2 regions of the Undibacterium sp. KW1 genome follow, and region 2 is predicted to be linked to the other one. Evidence: predicted binding sites of a transcription regulator. Region 2 holds the regulator's gene; the other holds the start of a gene.
The links. The regulator LexA, encoded in region 2, represses DNA repair genes until DNA is damaged. The targets are predictions, from matches to a motif close to ACTGTATNNNNATACAGT.
Positions count from the first base shown of each region.

Region 1 (10,794 bases), 1.5 Mb from region 2:
GTATCTGCTGCTCTGTCAGCGGTTGTAATAGCAGGGCACGGTATTGGCTTTGATTTTGGCTCCCCCGGTGTTCTCCGGTCAAGTGATTGTCTTGCTCAGACAGTGAGCGAAAAAACTGGGTGCGACAGCTCAGCAGCACACGTGGCGGTTTGCTCTGTTTTTTGGTTTTTTGCCGCTCACGTGCCTCGGGCAGCACACGCAACAAATTGGCTGTAAAACTCAGGCCTTGCTTGTCACCTATGCGCGACAGCACTTCATCAAGTCCATCAAAAATCACCAGTGCACCACTATCTATGCTGTCCACGACATCTTCATAAGTGGGCAGTACTCCATCGGTTTGCAAATAACCGTTACGCAAGCAGTCGCTGATGGTTTCTTGCAGTGTTGGTACTTTGCCTGGGTGTTGCGCACTCGCAGCCAGCAAAGTGTCCACTTTGCGCAAGTCAAAATACAGTGCGGCTGGACTATCGATGTTCAGTCTGCGCTGCTGCTGCAGGTGGGCCGTCACACGCTGTAGTGTGGTGGTTTTACCCATGCCGTATTCACCAAGCAGGGCATAAATGGGGCGTTCTTCTGGCTCATTTAACCAGGTCAGGATGTCATCAAATGCCACGACCTTTCTGGGGTCATTTTCTTGGCCTTCGTGGTGACCTGCAGCTCCCAAAGCATGCAATTCTGCACGATAACCATACTGGCCACTTACCAATGGCTTGCCGTCATCAATGACGTCGAGATGGGCGCGTTCAAGACACTGACGACGCAAAGCCAGTGCGGCAAGCTTGTCGGTGGCGACGTTTGTTGCTGAATGTGGGCGTTCTGCATCTTCGGCAATGTCACCATACAGTTGCCCGTCACCGAGCATGGCCTTGATCACCATCGCTGCATTGGCTGCTGCAAGTTTTTGCTTGTTCTCTTTACCTTCAACTTTATTGCCATCGGCAAAGTCGCATATGGCTTTAACAACTATCCAGTCCACCGTTGTATCGTCGAGCGCTTTGGCTACGCCAGCGGCTTCCATTTCGCCACCGACGATGCCCGCTGGCCCTGCTATGGCTTTCAGTTTTTCGCGATAGTCGTAGTTGTCCACCAGTTTTTCGCCGGTCAGCATGCCGCCAAATTCCAGTGTGGGCCAATCAGGTTTGCTGTGATCATGTTTATTGCGAATATCAAGAGTTTCAAGCGTGCGCACCAGGCGACGTGAGGCGGGAGGGCGGTCACCGGCCAACGTGAAGCTGCCATTTTTGTTGATGCGTGTTGCCTCATAGTCCACGATGAATTTGGAAACCAGCACGTCCCCCACTTTTTGCTTTTGCTCGTCAACACCAAAGGCAATGCCGACGCTGATAATGGCTGCGGGCTTGTAGGCCTGATGCAAATCACTGGCAGTGCGTTGCGACTCTCTATTACCCTGGCGGCTATGGTAGTGAAGCACGCGCACATTGCCATGTTGCCCCAACTCATCGACGCTGACCGCTTGACCGGAGTGGTGTTTGTTGGCGACGGGCGGCGTGCTGTCGCCCGCCCAGAAGGTCTTGCGCACGGCGGCAAACTCGTTCTCGTTGTAGGTGATCAGCGCTACCACAGGGGCTTCGCCAACAGGCATGCCGGTCTGGCCTATGATGAGGCGGTTTTCTGGTATGGCGCTCAGCCCCTCCAGTTCTGCAATGGCAGTTGGTGGCGGGCCAGTGAACCACAGTCTGCGGTTGGCCGTGCCCTGGTCTTTGGCACCCACATAGGTAAAATCCAGTGACATGCCTTGCGCCTGTGCAGCGTCGGTAACGGTGCGCAACAGCTTGGACAGCTGTGCACTGGCACCCTTGGTTTCGGCCATGGGGAACAGCGTCGTATGCAGGGTTTTGACCACGACTGAGCCTTCATCATCCAGGCTTTGCAAGAGTTTGTCGATCAGTTCCCGTGCAGCCGGACTGAGCTTGTCTTGCAGGCGGCGCACCACATTATTGGCCTGCGCACGGCTTAATTTGCGTAGATTGGCTGACGAGCTTGCCTGATCTGCCAAGCCTTCGTGAGCGGTGGAGGATGATTTCCGGGTTGCCATGATGCGCCTTTGGTTGATGTTGCTCAGTGGGGACGCTTAATCTTAGAACTATCCAACTCATTAATCAAGAAGTATTGGTAGCATTGGGTTGTATTGATAAATAATTGCATATTAGATAATTTATGAAATTGCATCTTGATGCTAATGATGTTATCTATAAGCCAACAGGAGAGATGTGCGCCAAAAAAATAGTCAGTAGTATTTCGGTATGAAAGAGGCGCATTGGTGCGGGCAGCAAGAGCAAATTGATATATGCCGTTGTCGTAAGGGATGTAGATGCTCGTGGTAGTCAAGTCCTTCCTGAATCGTTTCACGGAAAAGAGGTACCTTATTAATACGATTCTGGGGTTACAGGTGTGAACTATGGATTTTGTATCGCATATCTTTATCCAGCGATATCATGATAAGTATGAATTGCAATTTTACTGACAGTATGGGGTGCAAATGGTTGGCAGGTTTTATGTACACGCGCCCAGCACCTGAAAAATTCTAACGGAAAATAATATGACAATGAACAGTTCTGCACCTGCCACTGGGGTAGTGGATGGCACGGTGGATATGGTGCTGGGCATGCTGAGCCAGTATGCAGTAAGCCTTGATACGAAAAATTTCACGGCTAGCCTGTATGCAGAATCGCTGTTGTACATGATTTATTGGTTCCATCGCCTGCGTGATCCCATCCGCAAGAATGGGATCGAAGATTGCGTAGCCAGATACCTGGACGTAGCCAGTCAATCGGCAGTAGTGAAAGCCTTATTGTCGGATCAGACGCTGAAAGCTCAGGCAAAACAACGCATTGATCAGGGCGTCATGGTTCGCAAAACGGTTGATGTGCTTGTCATGCGCGATGGGCAGAATGGCAGGGAATTCCTGGCTCTGGACAGAACAGTATTTCCTGAGGGCATCACTCTGCCAGGTGGCTTGCTGCAAGATGAAGATGAACAAAACGAAATTGGAATTCCAGCCAATATTTTTGCAGCACTCCGGGTAACCGGCAGCAAAGTGTTCGGATCTGCAGCGCCAGAATATGGGATTGCAGAAGCAGGTGGACGCAAATACTATTTTGTGCGGAGCAAGGCAGAAAGCAAAGCCAAAAACGAAGCCCGCATCTACATGGACAGAACCGTTACTCACGGATATCGCGACCATCTCAAAGAAATTGCTGTTCCATCTGACCCTCGTCACATCGTCGATACGATCGGATTTCTCGTAGAAATTTCCGACACCGAAGACGTTCATGGCAGGTGGCTGCCTGAGAGCGTGATGACGACACCGTATGCGAAAGAAGGCTCCTTTGCCTTTGGTCATCACAAACAAATTGCCGCTGCGCTGCTTGCGAAAAATTTTACAAAAACGCAGGGTATTTCCCATCACGAATGGATACGGGAGTGGGTCAGGAACCCGGTGGACTTATACCGCGGATTGCGGGCACGGTTTGAGTCGCATGACAACAATCTGGACACCCCAGTTCTGGAGTTGCTGCCAGTGGTCGACTATTTCCGCAGCCAGATGACACTTCCGGCGATGGACGAGAAGTGCCGTGATAATGCCGCACTTTCTTTTATGCGTGAGCAGTTGCTGCATAAATTCCATCACGTCACCATACAGAATGGTGCGATGTGCCCGTATGCGCCAACCTTGCGCATCCTGTTTGAAGCGGTCGGCTTCTTTGACGTCGCATGCCGCACCGACAAAAACCTGAGTACCCATTTTCAAAAGAAATATTGGTACCGTTATGAAGAGCTGATGCGCCGGATTCCTGAAGTCATCATCATCCCGACTTTCGACAATATTTCTGCGACTGACCTCATGAAGATAAGGGGCACGCCAGTGTATTTTATCGGCGTATCTACCGAGCCTGTGTATGTCGATGAGTTCTGGCAATCTCCGCTCGAATTCCTGATTCATGATCTGAACCATGCCTGGAAGATGATGGACATGGACGACAGATTTTTCAAGCATAGGCCTGAAGTCAGCAGGGATGAGTTGATCAGTAAATCCAATGCCTTTATCCGTGAGTACTTCCCGACGATCGCCATACAAAAAACGGACACGGAAGAGCAAAAGGAAATGAAAAAACTCAAGAAAATTTTGCTGTTTGAAGTCGGGCATGAAGACGCCAGACCACTATTGCCAGCGATCGTCAGCGAAGCGCTGCTGGAAGATGAGGGTTATGAATTCCCGGACATTGTCGTCCGTTATGATGAAGACGGCAAACAGGCTTATCTGGAACAACGCACCATACCCGGCATCACAGCGCTCTCTTACGTCAGGCATAAACTGCAGCACGGCTTCTTTGACCAGACTGATTCGCAGAATATACAAATCGTCTCGCCCAAGTATCGCAGCGTGGAATGGATAGTCAAGGCAACAGAAGAATTGCTGACTGAGATGCAGGCAACAATCCCACCCGCCGTGCAAGCAGAAGGTTTGACAGAATACCTGACCCGTCAGGCTTGCTCCAGGGGACCGACTATTCTTCATGCACCGGAAAACCTGGACCCGGCTGTAGAAGAATATGGAGATGGAACGGTGTCAAAGGAATAGGTGTTGTCGTTCACAGATAGTGCCAGCGCTCGGACTTGCACTACCTGTGGTTTTCAGAGATTTTTAGGACAAGGCAGGTGTTATTGTCCCTTGATCACAATGAGCACCGCCTACTTGCCAGGATACCCAGCACCACTTGATGTTGATTGGCGTTGACTACTCGCGCTCAACTTGGCGAGGTCGATGCCGGGAACAATATCAAGCATTTGCTGTTCCCCGTTTTACTGATTAAGATCATTTATCATTCACCATTTGCATGATGATCTGCGCGTGCCATCACCCCTTCGACGTACTGTCGCAACACTTCTATTTCGGTTACGCTGGTTGCCATATTTTCCTCAAACTAGAGCACAACACCGAACCCGGTCATTGCCAAAGCCCGCACATAGCGAGCAGATGGAATGCACGGGAAAGATGCAGCAGTACTGCCAGTGAACCTTGTATTTCTTTTTCTATCTGCGTTTGATGACTTACGCCTGTTTGTTGATTTGCACTGAAAATTGCCCCACTTTGCTGGATAAATTGCATCTAAAATTGACCCATGTTTAGCACACAATCCTACTTATCTTGATGAGTCGGGAGCAGGAGTGATTGACGTGGCATTACATGGTATTATTCGACGCTGGCACATTCGTGACCAGATTCCATTACGTGAGATCGCCAGACGACTGGGCATCTCTCGCAACACTGTCCGGCGCTATCTGCGCTCTGAAGTCAGAGAGCCAGCCTATGCGGATCGGCAAACAACAAGCGCCATCGATAAATATGCATTACAGCTTTCAAGCTGGCTTAAAACCGAAGCGGGTAAAATCGTAAGCAGCGACGAAGCTTAAAGCAGCTTCATCTCGATCTGAAAGAACTGGGATTTGAGGGGCCGTATGAGCGGGTGGCCGCCTTCGCCAGGAAGTGGAAGGTGGATCAAACTGACAGGGTCAATTCAGCTAGCAAACGCACAGTTAAGTGAAAAAAGTTCAGACTTGAATGAAAATCGACAATGGTTATTGTGCGATTGCTAATGTCCGGCTGTAGAATCCCTCATGCAACAATCTATGCAAAAAGTCGCTTGCATAAATCACTGTTTTTTTATACAGTACTGCAAATCGCAGGAAATTAAGCCTGTATTCCTTTTTCCACCCGCCGCTTATTGAATGAAAGAATGTATGGACGATAAGAAACCAGAAAATGCCTCAGAAAAAGCAAAGGCACTTGCAGCAGCGCTGGCACAGATAGAAAAGCAATTTGGTAAAGGTTCGGTCATGCGTATGGCCGACGGTGAAGTGGTGGAAGAGGTGCAGGTTGTTTCTACTGGTTCTCTGGGCCTGGATATCGCGCTCGGCGTTGGTGGCTTGCCACGTGGCCGTGTCGTTGAGATTTATGGCCCTGAATCTTCTGGTAAAACCACATTGACGCTGCAAGCGATTGCTGAAATGCAAAAGCTGGGTGGTACTTGTGCGTTTATCGATGCTGAGCATGCTTTGGACGTTGGTTACGCTCAAAAACTGGGTGTGAATCTGTCTGATTTGCTGATTTCCCAGCCTGATACCGGCGAGCAAGCGCTGGAAATTACTGATGCGCTGGTGCGTTCTGGTAGTGTCGATCTGGTGGTTATTGACTCAGTTGCGGCCCTGACGCCACGTGCAGAGATTGAAGGCGACATGGGTGATTCTTTGCCTGGTTTGCAAGCGCGTCTGATGTCTCAGGCTTTGCGTAAGCTGACTGGCAGTATCAAGCGTACCAATACTCTGGTAATCTTTATTAACCAGATCCGTATGAAGATTGGTGTCATGTTTGGTAGCCCAGAAACGACAACTGGCGGTAATGCGCTGAAGTTTTATGCTTCCGTACGTCTGGATATCCGCCGCACTGGCTCTATCAAGTCTGGTGATGAAGTGGTGGGGAATGAAACCAAGGTCAAGGTAGTCAAGAATAAGGTGGCACCACCATTCAAGGAAGCGCACTTTGACATCATGTATGGCGAAGGTACTTCCCGCGAAGGCGAGATTCTGGATCTGGCAGCCGATGCCAAGATCATAGAAAAAGCTGGTGCCTGGTATAGCTATAACGGTGAGCGTATCGGCCAGGGTAAGGACAATGCACGTACTTATTTGAAAGAACGTCCTGAGCTGTCGTTTGAAATTGAAAACAAGGTGCGAGAACATCTGGGCGTGCCTTTGTTGTCAGCAGTAGCGACTGCTGAGTAAGTTATAGCACTGAGTTGAAGCGCTGAGTTTTAGCGTTAAACTGCAACACTGTCAGTACCATAAGTTTTGTATCATGCCGGTTGGTAGCTGCCAACCGGCATTTTTGCTTTTAAAGTATGAAAAAACCTGCCATTAGCCTTAAAGCGCGAGCCTTGCGTTATTTATCCATGCGGGAACATAGTCGCATGGAGCTGGAGCGTAAACTGGCACGCTATGCGGAAGAGGGCGATGACGTAGCTGCCGTGCTGGATTTTCTGGAAGCGGCCAAGTATTTGTCTGGCGAGCGGTTTTCTGAATCGCTGGTGAACCGGCGGCAGGCGAGGTTTGGCAATAACCGTATCCTGGCGGAACTGCAAAGCCATGGCCTGGATGCGCAGGATATAGAAAACGTCAAGGAGGACTTGAAAGAATCTGAGGTAGAGAGGGCGGTTCAGGTCTTGCACAGGAAATTCCGGCATGCGCCGCAAGATCATCAGGAAAAAATGAAGCAGGCGGCGTTTTTGCAGCAGAGGGGTTTTTCCAGCAGGGCGACACAGGCGGCGATGCGGGTGTTGCGGGATGAGGATGATGAATAGTATTCACAATTCAACATACTCACAATATCAATAATATCGCCCCAGCGTAAGCTGAGGTTCAGCGGCGTTTGTTCACCTTGGTTGCGGATCAATTATTTGTATAAACTCAAAAATCCTGAATAAGACCCGTGCAGATTCGGCTGTAAAGGTATTAACACGATGGATTCCTGCCTGCGCAGGAATGACGAAGTGGAGGACATTTTTATTATTGAAGCCGGGACATTGATTGAAGCCCAGACATTGGGTTGATAAGCCGCAACTTGGTGAGTCCAATTCGATCTGCGAAAACTTGGCTTTAAGCAGTCCGATACTCGGCACGGAAACTACGCATACGTTTATAAACGCCCAGTGTTGGGTTGATGGAGCTTGCTCTGGCGAGGCTCCGCATTAAGCTGCAGAGGTGATAAGAAACGGATAAAAGCAGCCTGATGAACCCAGTCCTTGTCTGTAAAGTAAAACTTCGGCCTGGATTTTGAAATAACAGGCATTGGTTTGCGGCATAAATAAGCACACCTTTCAATTGGATACAGGTATTGCAAGAACAGACATTTACCTGATAATCACCCGGTTTTCTTCTGCCAAACCACAAAAAACTTAATTTTCTGCTTAGATTTCTGCATAAGCATACTCAGAAAACTGCTTAAATTGTAGTCATATGATGAGTTCCCGGCTGGTCTGTGCTAAACTCTGCTGGTTTTTTTGCAGGGCCGCAGGAGCGGCTGTTATCGTAGAAGCTGCGGTAACGACACGCAATTGTGGCTATTTATTCAGTATTTTGGTTTAGCCGCCAGCAGGCATGATGCCCTTATCTTCGTCAATCAAGCGACGCGCCCTGAAGCATACGCGTACTATCCAGATCGAAGCGTTCGCGCGCGATGATGGATTGTGGGATCTTGACGCCCGTATCACTGACTATAAGCCTCGCGATATCACCCTCGCATCCGGCGTGCGCCCGAATGGCAGCGCGCTGCATGACCTCAGCCTGCGCATTACCATTGATTTGCAATTGACCATCGTTGATGTGGAAGCGTCTTCGGATGCCGTACCTTATCCGGGTTATTGCGAAGTCATTACTCCAGATTATAAAAAACTCATCGGTTTGAATTTGTTAAGACAGTTCCGCCAGGGCGTGAAAGAGCGCATGGCTGGCGTGCATGGCTGCACCCATCTGACGGAAATGGCGCAAATTCTGCCTACGGCTGCTGTCCAGGCTTTTGCCGGGGACGTGATCGATACGCGCGACGGTGCGACTGATTACGGCCAGCAGGCGCAACAACCTTTTCAACTTGATCGCTGTCACGCCCTTCGTACTGACGGGCCGGCGGTTGTTCAATATTACCCGCGTTGGGCAAAAGCATCACCTGACGTGAAATCACCCAGCTAGTTTGTTTGTTTAATTATTTATACCTCAGTGTCTGAAGGGAAGTCGTATGAAAATTCATGAGTATCAGGGTAAAGAAATCCTCCGCAAATTCGGAGTGACAGTACCACGCGGTATTCCATGCCTGTCTGTTGACGAAGCTGTCAAAGCGGCTGAAACGCTGGGCGGACCAGTCTGGGTTGTCAAAGCACAGATACACGCCGGTGGCCGTGGCAAGGGTGGTGGCGTGAAAGTCGCTAAATCCCTGGAACAAGTGCGTGAATACGCTGACGCGATTCTGGGCATGCAACTGGTCACGCATCAGACCAGTGCTGAAGGTCAAAAGGTTCGTCGCCTGTTGATCGAAGAAGGCGCAGATATCAAAAAAGAACTGTATGTCAGTATGGTCACTGACCGTATCAGCCAGCGCGTGGTCTTGATGGCCTCCAGCGAAGGCGGTATGGATATTGAAGAAGTGGCAGAAAAACATCCAGAACTGATCCACAACCTGGCAATCGACCCGACCAATGGTCTGCAAGATGCTGAAGCTGACGACATTTCCCGTAAAATCGGTGTGCCTGAAGGCTCTATCGCTGATGCGCGCGTACAGTTGCAAGGTTTGTACAAGGCCTTCATGGAAACTGACTGTTCCCTGGCTGAGATCAATCCTTTGATCCTGACTGGCTCAGGCAAAGTCATCGCACTTGACGCGAAATTCAATTTCGACTCCAACTCTTTGTTCCGCCAACCAGAAATCGTTGCTTACCGCGATCTGGATGAAGAAGACCCAGCTGAAATCGAAGCTTCCAAATTTGACCTGGCTTACATCTCCCTCGACGGCAATATCGGCTGCCTGGTGAACGGTGCTGGTCTGGCGATGGCAACGATGGATACCATCAAACTGTTTGGCGGTGAACCAGCCAACTTCCTCGACGTAGGTGGTGGCGCGACAGCAGAAAAAGTCACTGAAGCCTTCAAGATCATGTTGAAAAACCCAGGCCTGAAAGCCATCCTGGTCAACATTTTCGGCGGGATCATGCGTTGTGACGTGATCGCTGAAGGCGTGATCACTGCATCCAAAGCTGTGTCCCTGAAAGTGCCACTGGTTGTGCGCATGAAGGGTACTAACGAAGATATCGGCAAGAAGATGCTGGCTGACTCTGGCCTGCCTATCATCTCGGCAGACACGATGGAAGAAGCAGCACAGAAGGTTGTTGCAGCTGCTGCAGCTCAAGCTTAATAATCGCAAGGAACAGATATGTCCATCCTGATCAATAAAGACACTAAAGTCATCACCCAAGGTATCACTGGCAAAACTGGCCAGTTCCATACTCGCATGTGCCGCGATTACGCGAACGGTAAAAACTGTTTCGTCGCTGGCGTGAACCCGAAAAAAGCTGGCGAAGATTTCGAAGGCATCCCGATTTTTGCTAACGTATCTGAAGCGAAAGCAGCTACTGGCGCGACCGTTTCCGTGATCTATGTTCCACCAGCAGGTGCAGCCGCTGCCATCTGGGAAGCTGTTGAAGCTGACCTGGACCTGGCAATTTGCATCACTGAAGGCATCCCTGTCCGTGACATGATGATGTTGAAAGACCGTATGGCTAAAGCCGGCAGCAAAACAAAATTGCTCGGCCCTAACTGCCCAGGTCTGATCACACCAGACGAAATCAAGATCGGTATCATGCCAGGTCATATCCACCGTAAAGGTCGTATCGGCGTGGTTTCCCGCTCTGGTACTCTGACTTATGAAGCCGTGGGTCAATTGACGGCATTGGGTCTGGGTCAGTCTTCTGCTGTTGGTATTGGTGGTGATCCTATCAATGGTCTGAAACACATCGACATCATGAAGATGTTCAATGATGATCCAGATACTGACGCTGTCATCATGATCGGTGAAATCGGTGGTCCTGATGAAGCGAATGCTTCTTACTGGGTACGCGACAACATGAAGAAGCCGGTTGTTGGCTTCATCGCCGGTGTGACTGCGCCTCCGGGTAAACGCATGGGCCATGCTGGCGCGCTGATCTCTGGCGGTGCTGATACTGCACAAGC
Region 1 covers NZ_AP018439.1:673,087-683,880, forward strand. The annotation lists gene UNDKW_RS03090 (NACHT domain-containing protein) at 1-2,056, opposite strand, end outside; gene UNDKW_RS03095 (hypothetical protein) at 2,561-4,603, shown strand; gene UNDKW_RS03100 (helix-turn-helix domain-containing protein) at 5,200-5,436, shown strand; gene recA (recombinase RecA) at 5,764-6,804, shown strand; gene recX (recombination regulator RecX) at 6,921-7,379, shown strand; gene UNDKW_RS03115 (DUF2889 domain-containing protein) at 8,179-8,763, shown strand; gene sucC (ADP-forming succinate--CoA ligase subunit beta) at 8,795-9,979, shown strand; gene sucD (succinate--CoA ligase subunit alpha) at 9,998-10,794, shown strand, end outside.
Region 1: recA (recombinase RecA) is a predicted target of LexA. The motif match lies at 5,678-5,695, and genes of this name have one in related genera.

Region 2 (10,794 bases):
GGTGTCGACTTAACGAACAGCCAGGAGACAATCAGCATCATCACGGAACCCAGCACAAAGCCCAGCAAGGGTGACAAGACGATAAACAGGATGATCTTGTACAGACCAGCAGCAATCAGGGCCCCAGTACCTTCTTTCGCCACTGCAGCGCCTATCAGGCCACCAATCAGGGCGTGTGAAGACGAGGACGGGATACCGAAATACCAGGTCACCAGATTCCAGAATATCGCCCCGACCAGGGCACCAAAGATGACATAGTGATCAACAATGACAGGATCAATCGTACCTTTGCCTATGGTCTTGGCAACTGACAGGTTAAAAACAAAAAAAGCAAATACATTGAATAAGGCAGCCATGGCTACAGCCTGGCTAGGCTTCAATACTCCCGTCGATACAACGGTTGCGATCGCATTGGCGGCATCATGGAAGCCGTTCATGAAATCGAATAACAATGCCAGTACCACCAATAAGATGATGACATACAGGCTCATATGAAAGGATTGCATAAAAGTGAATTCCCTTGTTCGCTCTCTGCATTGACAGAGAACTGTTAAGCGTCAATTAAGCGTCAAAATAAAAAAGTCAGACGCTTAAGCGTTCTCAACAATAATGCCTTCTATGATATTGGCGACATCCTCACAACGATCCGTTACTGTTTCCAGAATTTCGTAAATCGCTTTGAGTTTAATCAGATTGCGGACATCAGGTTCATCGCGGAACAGTTTGGACATGGCAGCGCGCATGACATGGTCAGCGTCTGATTCCAGGCGGTCGATTTCTTCGCACAGTGCCAGAATTTCGCGGGAATTATCCATGTTGTGCAGCAAGGCTACGGCTGCCTTCACTTTCTCGGCACAACCCAGGCAAAGTTCAGCAAGGCGCTTGGCTTCTGGTGTGATTTCACGGATATCGTACAGGGAGATGGTCTGGCCCGCATCTTCCAGCAAATCCAGAATATCATCCATCCGTGTGATCAGTTTGTGGATGTCATCACGGTCCAGTGGTGTGATGAAGGTTTTGTGCAACAATTCTATCGTGTTGTAAGTGACAGTATCAGCCTGTTTTTCTATGCTCTCTATCGCGTGAACACGGATCTCCAGGTCATCAAAGTTCGTCATCAGGGCAACCATTTCCTTGGAGCCTTTGACACATAACTCAGCATGTTGATTGAAGAGTTCAAAAAATTTGCCCTCGGTGGGCATCAAGCGTCCAAACATTTTATTCTCACTGAAAATATAAGATTTCTAGAATTGTCCAGGAAAGTGCATGCATACAAACATGCCTGGCAACACTGTTCTACTTTTAAGTCTTTACAACACCACTTCGTCTCTACCAAGCAATCAATATCAGTTCATACTTTTTTCAATATTATTCGTTATCACCAAACACGGACAAATGACCGACATAGTTATCGAATTTGGTGTATTCACCCAGAAAAGTCAGACGCACGCTACCAATGGGGCCGTTACGCTGCTTACCAATAATGATTTCTGCCGTCCCCTTGTCCGGTGAATCCGGGTTGTATACCTGGTCACGATACAAAAAGATGATGACGTCAGCATCCTGTTCAATCGCACCAGATTCACGCAAGTCAGACATGACAGGACGTTTATTTGGCCTTTGTTCCAGGGAGCGGTTCAACTGGGATAAGGCAATCACTGGACAATGCAGTTCTTTTGCCAAGCCCTTCAAGTTACGGGAAATTTCAGAAATCTCGGTCGCACGGTTTTCACCGGCATTATTGGCTGACATCAATTGCAAGTAATCGACTATCACCAAACCCAGTTTGCCACACTGGCGCGCCAGGCGGCGTGATCGGGCACGCAATTCAATAGAACTCAACGCTGGTGTTTCATCAATGTACAACTGCGCATCATTCATTTTTTGTATCGCATGCGTCAGGCGGGGCCAGTCTTCATCAGTCAGCTTGCCGACCCGCAGGCGGCTTTGATCCAGACGACCTACCGAACCCAGCATACGCATGGCCAACTGGGCGCCACCCATCTCCATGGAGAACACGGCGACTGGCAAGCCACTGTCTATGGCCACGTTCTCACCTATATTCAGCGAGAAGGCAGTTTTACCCATGGATGGACGTCCCGCCACAATGATCAGATCACCTGGCTGCAAACCTGAAGTCATTTTGTCCAGATCAACAAAACCGGTAGGCACACCGGTAATATCGTTCTGGTTGTCGCGGTTGTACAATTCATCAATGCGTTCAACGACTTGTGTCAGCAAGGGCTGGATGGCCTGGAAACCTTGTGCTCCACGCGCGCCCTCTTCGGCGATGGCAAAAATCTTGGATTCCGCCGCGTCCAGCATTTGCTTGACCTCTTTCCCTTGCGGGTTAAAGGCGTCCCCTGAGATCTCATCTGCCACGGTAATCAGCTTGCGCAAGACACCACGGTCACGCACGATCTCTGCATAGCGGCGTATATTCGCAGCCGAAGGCGTATTCTGCGCGAGCGCGTTGAGGTAGGTAAGGCCACCGGCGTCTTCTGCCTTGCCCATGCCATTCAGGGCTTCATACACAGTGATGACGTCAGCAGGACGGGAAGAATTGATCAATTTGACCATGCACTGGAAAATAATCCTGTGGTCATAACGATAAAAATCTTCTTCGTTGATGAAGTCAGCGATACGATCCCAGGCGGCATTATCAAGCAGCAAACCTCCGAGAACAGATTGCTCTGCTTCTATGGAATGAGGGGGGACACGCAAGGCATCAAGTTGAGGATCAGAACCAGCTTTCATGGCGCGCATTATAACCGTTAAATCAGACTATCAGAACGTCCCAGCATGGAGAAATGAACCAGTTTGTGACAAGTTTGTGACAAATAGCGAAATCGCTCAAAATTCGGCCATCCACATAAAAAAAGCCGGGAAAACCCGGCTTTTTTGAATTTGCCAAGAAAGCAAATTAAGCGTGTTCGCCCAATACAGCAACGATAACGTCAACTACTACATCAGTGTGCAGAGCAACGGAAACACTGTGATCGCCAGCGATCTTCAATGGACCTTGTGGCAAACGCACTTGTGCTTTTTCTACCGCAAAACCTTGTTTAGTCAGGGCTTCAGCGATATCAGCATTAGTAACTGAACCAAACAAACGGCCATCTACACCCGCTTTTTGTGTGATTTGCACGGTCAGACCGGACAGTTTTTCGCCTTGAGCTTGAGCTGCTGCCAATTTGGCTGCTGCTGCTTTTTCCAGTTCAGCGCGTTTAGCTTCGAATTCAGCAACTGCAGCTGTCGTAGCACGACGAGCCATACGTTGTGGAATCAAAAAGTTACGTGCATAGCCGTCTTTTACGCGAACTACATCACCCAGATTGCCGAGATTAACGACTTTATCCAACAGAATAACTTGCATATTTTTCTCCTTTACCTTGTCGTCAATTACGCTGTGTGCAAATCAGTGTATGGCAGCAACGCGAGGTAACGTGCACGTTTGATTGCAGTGTCAACTTGACGTTGATACAGCGCTTTTGTACCGGTCAAACGTGCTGGCATGATTTTGCCGTTTTCTTGCACGAAATCTTTCAGTGTGTCGATGTCTTTGTAGTCAACTTTTTCTACATGTGCTGCTGTGAAGCGGCAGAATTTTTTGCGCTTGAACAAAGGGTTTTGTTGTTGACGCTTTTGCTTCAATTTGCTTTTGTCGAATTTTTTACCGAATGCCATTTTTGGCTCCTAATCTAGTAAATGTGTCCCGAATTCAGTGATATGAAAAACGAGACTTTTGCTATTGCGATTTTTGCGCGCTAAAAAACCGGTGAATTCCATGGGCTGTTCCAGGGCAATTTCTGTAAAACGCCGGGATATTTCACCAGCAGCCATCGCAGAAATCTCAAACTCGACCTGGCGGACAGTGTTCGCCTCACGAGTTTCTGAACTATGCATCAAGGTAGCAGAAGCTATCGGAATACCGGCCGGGGTGTAGCGCAATGCGCTTTTTTCCACAATCCGGGCTACGAGCTTCAGCTGATTCACTATTTTTTACGCGACCTTTGTCAATTATTAAGCAGCAGGTGCTTCAACACGTTGCGCTTTTGCAGCATCTTCTTTCTGAACAGCTTTCATCATAGGAGAAGGTGTTGTTTCTGCTTTTTTCAATTTGACTGTCAGGTGACGCAAGACAGCATCATTGAATTTGAATGCTGTTTCCAACTCGAGCAGAGTTTCAGCATCGCATTCGATGTTCATGCAAACGTAGTGCGCTTTCGCCAGTTTTTGAATCATGTAAGCCAGTTGACGACGGCCCCAGTCTTCAACGCGGTGGATTTGACCACCACGGGCTACAACACTTGCCTTGTAGCGCTCGATCATTGCAGGAACTTGCTCGCTCTGATCTGGATGTACGATAAATACGATTTCATAATGACGCATATATTCTCCTTGTGGACAATAAAAATAGCCCGCCTCGGCGTCAAGACGAGTGCGGGAAGAGGAAAGCCGATAATAATAACCCAGTTTTTCATATTGATCAATTAGATCAGTGACTTAGGCAATTTATCTGCCAATTCCTCATCGTAAGTGAGGTATTTTTTCAGATTTCTCAGTAATTACGGTCATTTTGACTTGCATATTCAGCTTTACTGTATAAAAATACAGACTGCTTGTATATACAGCACCTTAACACTAGAAAACGCCATGCTCAAACTCACTTCCCGCCAGGAACAAATCCTGAACCTGATCAAAGACGCCATTCAAAACACGGGATTTCCCCCTACCCGGGCCGAGATTGCGACAGAACTGGGGTTTCGCTCCACCAATGCGGCAGAAGAACATCTGCAAGCTCTGGCACGAAAAGGCGTCATAGAAATTGCGGCAGGTACTTCACGCGGCATACGCCTGCTGGAGTCAGAGTTGTCCAGCCATATCACAGGCAAGCAACTGGCCTTGCCTCACCCCGCTCTATTGCAACTTGCCCTGCCACTGGTTGGCCGCGTTGCCGCTGGCTCCCCGATACTGGCCAGTGAACATATAGAATCCACTTACCACGTAGATCCTGCCCTGTTTTCTGCCAAGCCAGATTTTTTACTGAAGGTGCGCGGCATGTCCATGCGCGATGCTGGCATATTTGACGGTGACTTGCTGGCCGTCAAAAAGGCTGACAGTGCCCGCAATGGCCAGATCGTGGTTGCGCGCCTGGGTGATGATGTGACCGTCAAGCGCTATAAAAAAACTGGCAGCCTGATAGAACTGATGCCAGAGAACCCGGATTATCCTGTCATCAAGATTGGCGACTCGGAAGAAGATTTCGCGCTGGAAGGTCTGGCTGTCGGCCTCATGCGCAACTGGGTTTGAGGTCAGCCCGGGCGTGATTTTACCCTCTCGTTTACTTCACGCCCGGGCAGAATCTCAAGCTTATTTCTCAAGCTTATTTGTTTCTGCCTGCTGGTAAGTCACTCTCTGCTTTCCCAGCCTTTACCAATAAGCGTACACACCATGAATGATTAAAAAGCAGCAGGCATAAAAAAACGTCCGGATGTCCCGGACGTTTTTCATTTCAGAGCAACGAGCTGTTACTTCAAAAACTTAGTGCTTAACAACCGTCGTGTCTGCAGGAGTTTCCGTCGGCGCTGTAGCCGGCGTTGCAGCCGCCACAGAAACAGGCTCATCCACCAAAGGAACAGGCTGAGTTTCCAGTGCAATTTCCAGGACCTTGTCTATCCAGCGTACCGGGATGATTTCCAGTTTGTTTTTGACATTATCCGGGATCTCAGCCAGATCCTTGGCATTTTCCTCAGGTATCAATACTGTTTTGATGCCACCACGATGAGCAGCCAGCAATTTCTCTTTTAGGCCACCGATAGGCAATACTTCACCACGCAAGGTGATTTCACCTGTCATGGCAACATCAGCACGGACCGGGATGCCAGTAAATACTGACACCAGAGCCGTGGTCATGGCAATACCGGCAGATGGCCCATCTTTCGGTGTTGCACCTTCTGGTACGTGGATATGGATGTCGCTCTTCTCGAACACATCCGCCTTGATACCCAGACGTTTGGCGCGGCTGCGTACCACTGTGCGGGCTGCTTCGATGGATTCTTTCATGACATCGCCCAGTGTACCTGTGCGGATGACGCCACCTTTACCTGGCATGGCGACGGCTTCTATGGTCAGCAAATCGCCACCCACTTCAGTCCAGGCCAGACCGACAACCTGACCAATCTGGTTATCTTTAACGGCAACGCCAAAGTCATAACGACGTACGCCCAGGTATTTATCCAGATTTTTTGAATTGACCGTGGCTTTTTTCTCGGTCTTTTTCAACAAGAGCATTTTCACTACCTTGCGGCAAATTTTGGAGATTTCCCTTTCCAGCGAACGCACACCTGCTTCTCGGGTGTAATAGCGAATAATGTCGCGTATTGCACTTTCAGCAACGGTGATTTCGCCTTCTTTCAAACCATTGTTCTTGATTTGTTTAGGCAACAGATAACGCTGGGCAATGCTGGTCTTTTCATCTTCGGTATAACCCGACAGACGTATCACTTCCATCCTGTCCAGCAATGCTGGCGGAATATTGTAAGAGTTGGACGTCGCTACAAACATCACATCGGACAAATCGAAATCGACTTCGATATAGTGATCCGAGAAAGTGTGATTTTGCTCAGGGTCCAATACCTCCAGCAAAGCCGATGAAGGATCACCACGGAAGTCGGCACCCATCTTGTCGACTTCATCCAGCAGGAATAATGGATTACGTACACCGACCTTGGACAGGCTTTGCAAAATCTTGCCTGGCATGGAGCCTATGTAAGTACGGCGATGACCGCGAATTTCTGCTTCATCACGCACACCACCCAGAGCCATACGCACAAACTTGCGGTTCGTAGCGCGGGCGATGGATTGCCCCAGCGAGGTTTTACCCACACCTGGAGGACCTACCAGACACAGGATAGGCGCTTTCAACTTGTCGACGCGCTGTTGTACTGCAAGATATTCCAGGATGCGTTCCTTGACCTTATCGAGGCCAAAGTGTTCGTCCTCCAATACTTTTTCAGCATTCGTCAAATCATTATTGACCTTGGATTTTTTCTTCCATGGCAAATTGACGATAGTGTCGATGTAATTACGCACGACAGTCGCTTCTGCCGACATCGGGGACATCATCTTGAGCTTTTTCAACTCATTCTGTGCTTTGTCGCGGGCTTCTTTAGGCATCTTGGCGGCCAGGATTTTTTTCTCCAGCTCGTCAATATCCGCGCCTTCCTCACCCTCGCCCAGCTCTTTCTGTATCGCCTTGACTTGTTCGTTCAGGTAATACTCACGCTGGGATTTTTCCATCTGGCGCTTGACGCGACCACGGATACGTTTCTCAACTTGCAGGATATCAAGCTCACCTTCGAGTTGACCGAGCAAATGCTCAAGACGTTTTGCCACACTGAAAATTTCCAGGATGACTTGTTTTTGTTCCAGCTTCAGAGGCAGGTGCGCGGCGATGGTATCAGCCAGGCGACCAGCGTCATCAATGCCAGACAACGAAGCCAGGATTTCTGGTGGAATTTTTTTGTTCAGTTTGACGTACTGGTCAAATTGCTGAACGATAGTACGGCGCATGGCCTCCACTTCTGACTCGTCACCTTCATCGACGGCGATCGGTGTCAAATCGGCAAAGAAATGCGATTCAGAATCATGGATCTTGCTGATCCGCGCACGTTGCGCACCTTCGACCAGCACCTTGACAGTGCCGTCTGGCAATTTCAGCATTTGCAGAATATTGGCGATACAGCCAATTTCATAGATATCATCTGCCGAAGGTTCATCCTTGGCAGCAGCTTTCTGGGCAGCAAGCATGATGCTTTTACCCTGATCCATAGCGGCTTCCAGGGCTTTAATGGATTTGGGGCGGCCCACAAACAGGGGGATTACCATGTGCGGGAATACAACGACATCACGCAGTGGCAACAACGGCAATTGGGTTTGTTCGGTAATCAGAGTAGTCGTCATGGCGCACCTTTCATAAATACTGGTTAACAATGTTGGCGCACTGGGCGGAAACACAAGCCCATTCTGGAAAAAAACAATAAAAAAAGCCACTCAGAGAGCTTCTCCGGGTAGCTTTACGATTGAAGCCAGAATCGTTTGGTTAAACCATTGTACTTCGAATCAAATTAAAACAAGGCAAAATAAATAAAAATGGGGAGCTAAGTCCCCATTTTTGTTACTTCGCAGCAAACAATGCCATCAGGCACCAGATACTTTTGGCTGCTCATGGTAAATCAGCAAGGGTTTGGCGCCATTGGTAATGGTATTTTCATCAATAACAACTTTTTCCACATTTTGATGGCTAGGCAAGTCATACATGACATCCAGCAGAGCATGCTCAAGGATGGAACGCAGGCCACGGGCACCGGTTTTACGCGCAATGGCCTTCTTGGCAATCGCTTGCAAGGCTGCAGGGCGGATATCCAGTTCAGTACCTTCCATCTCAAGCAATTTTGCATATTGCTTGATCAGGGCATTTTTAGGCTCTACCAGAATTTGTATCAGCGCTGCTTCATCCAGCTCATTCAGCGTAGCAATCACAGGCAAACGACCTACCAGTTCAGGAATGAGACCGAACTTGATCAGATCTTGTGGCTCAGCATCCTGCATAACCTCGCTGGCGCTCTTTTCAGTCTGGCTCTTGACGCTGGCAGAGAAACCTATGCTACTGCGCTCTGAACGGTCAGAAATGATCTTGGCCAGGCCATCAAATGCGCCACCACAGATGAACATGATATTGGTCGTGTCTATCTGTATGAAATCCTGGTTAGGATGCTTGCGGCCACCTTGAGGTGGCACTGACGCCATGGTACCTTCAACCAGTTTCAGCAAAGCCTGTTGCACACCCTCACCGGACACATCGCGGGTAATCGAAGGATTATCAGACTTACGGGAAATCTTGTCGATTTCATCGATATAGACGATACCTTTTTGTGCGCGTTCAACCTCATAATTGCAATTTTGCAGCAATTTCTGGATGATGTTTTCTACGTCTTCACCAACATAGCCAGCTTCAGTCAGAGTAGTCGCATCGGCGATGACGAAAGGCACATTCAGCATGCGTGCCAGTGTTTGCGCCAGCAAGGTTTTGCCAGAGCCGGTAGGACCTACCAGCAGAATATTGCTCTTTGCCAGTTCAACGTCATCTTTTTTACCGAGATGCTTGAGGCGCTTGTAATGGTTGTATACAGCCACTGCCAGGATGCGCTTGGCATTCAACTGACCAATGACGTACTGATCCAGCAAATCCGTGATTTCCTGTGGTGTAGGCAACTCAGTTTTCGCACTGGCAATATTATCAATCTCGGACACTTCGTCACGAATGATGTCATTGCACAGATCGATACACTCGTCGCAGATGAATACGGATGGCCCAGCTATTAATTTTTTAACCTCATGCTGACTCTTGCCGCAAAACGAGCAATAGAGCAACTTTTCTCCGCTGGAGGATTTTTTATCGGGCATGATACGTATATGAAATAAACAAAATTAATCTATAAACTGATGATTAAACGCTGGCTGGACAGAGCCTGGACTCAGGCCTCAGTCACGCACATTAAACATTAATAATCTCAGTTTCTTGGTCTTGCATATTACCTGCAAAAACGTCTTTCGTCATGACATCAATATGCAACAATGGGGAGCAAAGAGACATTATAGAACAGAATAAAAAAACGCCCGGACCATCATGGAACAGGCGTTTTTCTTTTGATAAGCAATGTGCTTGGGGAATTTAAGCGCGATGCGCCAGCACCTTATCGATCAGACCATATTCCGCAGCAGCATCTGCTGACATGAAATTATCACGGTCTGTATCTTTGGCAATTTGCTCCAGGCTGCGGCCAGTTTTTTCAGCCAGTATGCCATTCAGGCGCTCACGCAGATACAGGATTTCACGTGCCTGAATTTCAATATCAGATGCCTGACCTTGAGCGCCGCCCAGAGGTTGATGAATCATGATACGGGAATTTGGCAAAGAGAAGCGCTTGCCCTTGGCACCTGCTGCCAGCAAAAAGGCCCCCATGGATGCCGCCATACCGGTACACAGGGTAGATACGTCAGGCTTGATGAACTCCATGGTATCGAAAATCGCCATACCAGCAGATACCGAACCACCAGGAGAGTTGATGTAAAGTGAAATATCCTTATCAGGATTTTCACTTTCCAAAAACAGCAACTGCGCAACAACAAGATTGGCAGTCTGATCATTGACCGGACCCACCAGGAAAATCACACGCTCCTTGAGCAAGCGTGAGTAGATGTCGTATGAACGCTCACCCCTGCCGCTTTGCTCAATCACCATAGGCACCATGCCCAGCATGTTTGTGTCCAGTGCCGAATTACGGATGATGCCTGTCATGTGTTTTCCTTTATTTGTCACGCTTGTGCGTTGTTACCCATCAATTCGTCGAAAGGCAGAACTTTGTCTGTGACTTTCGCTTTACCCAACACATAGTTAACGACGTTTTCTTCTAATACAAGGGCTTCAACTTCAGCCAGACGATTGCGGTCGCTGAAATAATATTTAACGACTTGCTGCGGATCTTCGTAGCTTTGAGCAAAATCTTCAACTTGCGCCTTGATTTGTTCAGTTGTCGCTTGCAGATTGTTAGCCTTGACCAGCTCAGCCAGGATCAGGCCCAGGCGAACGCGGCGCTCAGCTTGCGCATTGAACAAGTCAGCAGGGAAAGGCACATCTTTGACGTTCATGCCGCGTTGCGCCATGTCCTGACGTGTCATTTCTGCCAGACGTTCGCTGTCTTGAGCCACCAGAGTTTTTGGCACATCAAA
Region 2 covers NZ_AP018439.1:2,168,205-2,178,998, reverse strand. The annotation lists gene UNDKW_RS09685 (inorganic phosphate transporter) at 1-506, opposite strand, end outside; gene UNDKW_RS09680 (DUF47 domain-containing protein) at 591-1,217, opposite strand; gene UNDKW_RS09675 (replicative DNA helicase) at 1,369-2,757, opposite strand; gene rplI (50S ribosomal protein L9) at 2,924-3,376, opposite strand; gene rpsR (30S ribosomal protein S18) at 3,403-3,687, opposite strand; gene priB (primosomal replication protein N) at 3,697-3,996, opposite strand; gene rpsF (30S ribosomal protein S6) at 4,024-4,392, opposite strand; gene lexA (transcriptional repressor LexA) at 4,657-5,313, shown strand; gene lon (endopeptidase La) at 5,545-7,965, opposite strand; gene clpX (ATP-dependent Clp protease ATP-binding subunit ClpX) at 8,203-9,468, opposite strand; gene clpP (ATP-dependent Clp endopeptidase proteolytic subunit ClpP) at 9,737-10,363, opposite strand; gene tig (trigger factor) at 10,381-10,794, opposite strand, start outside.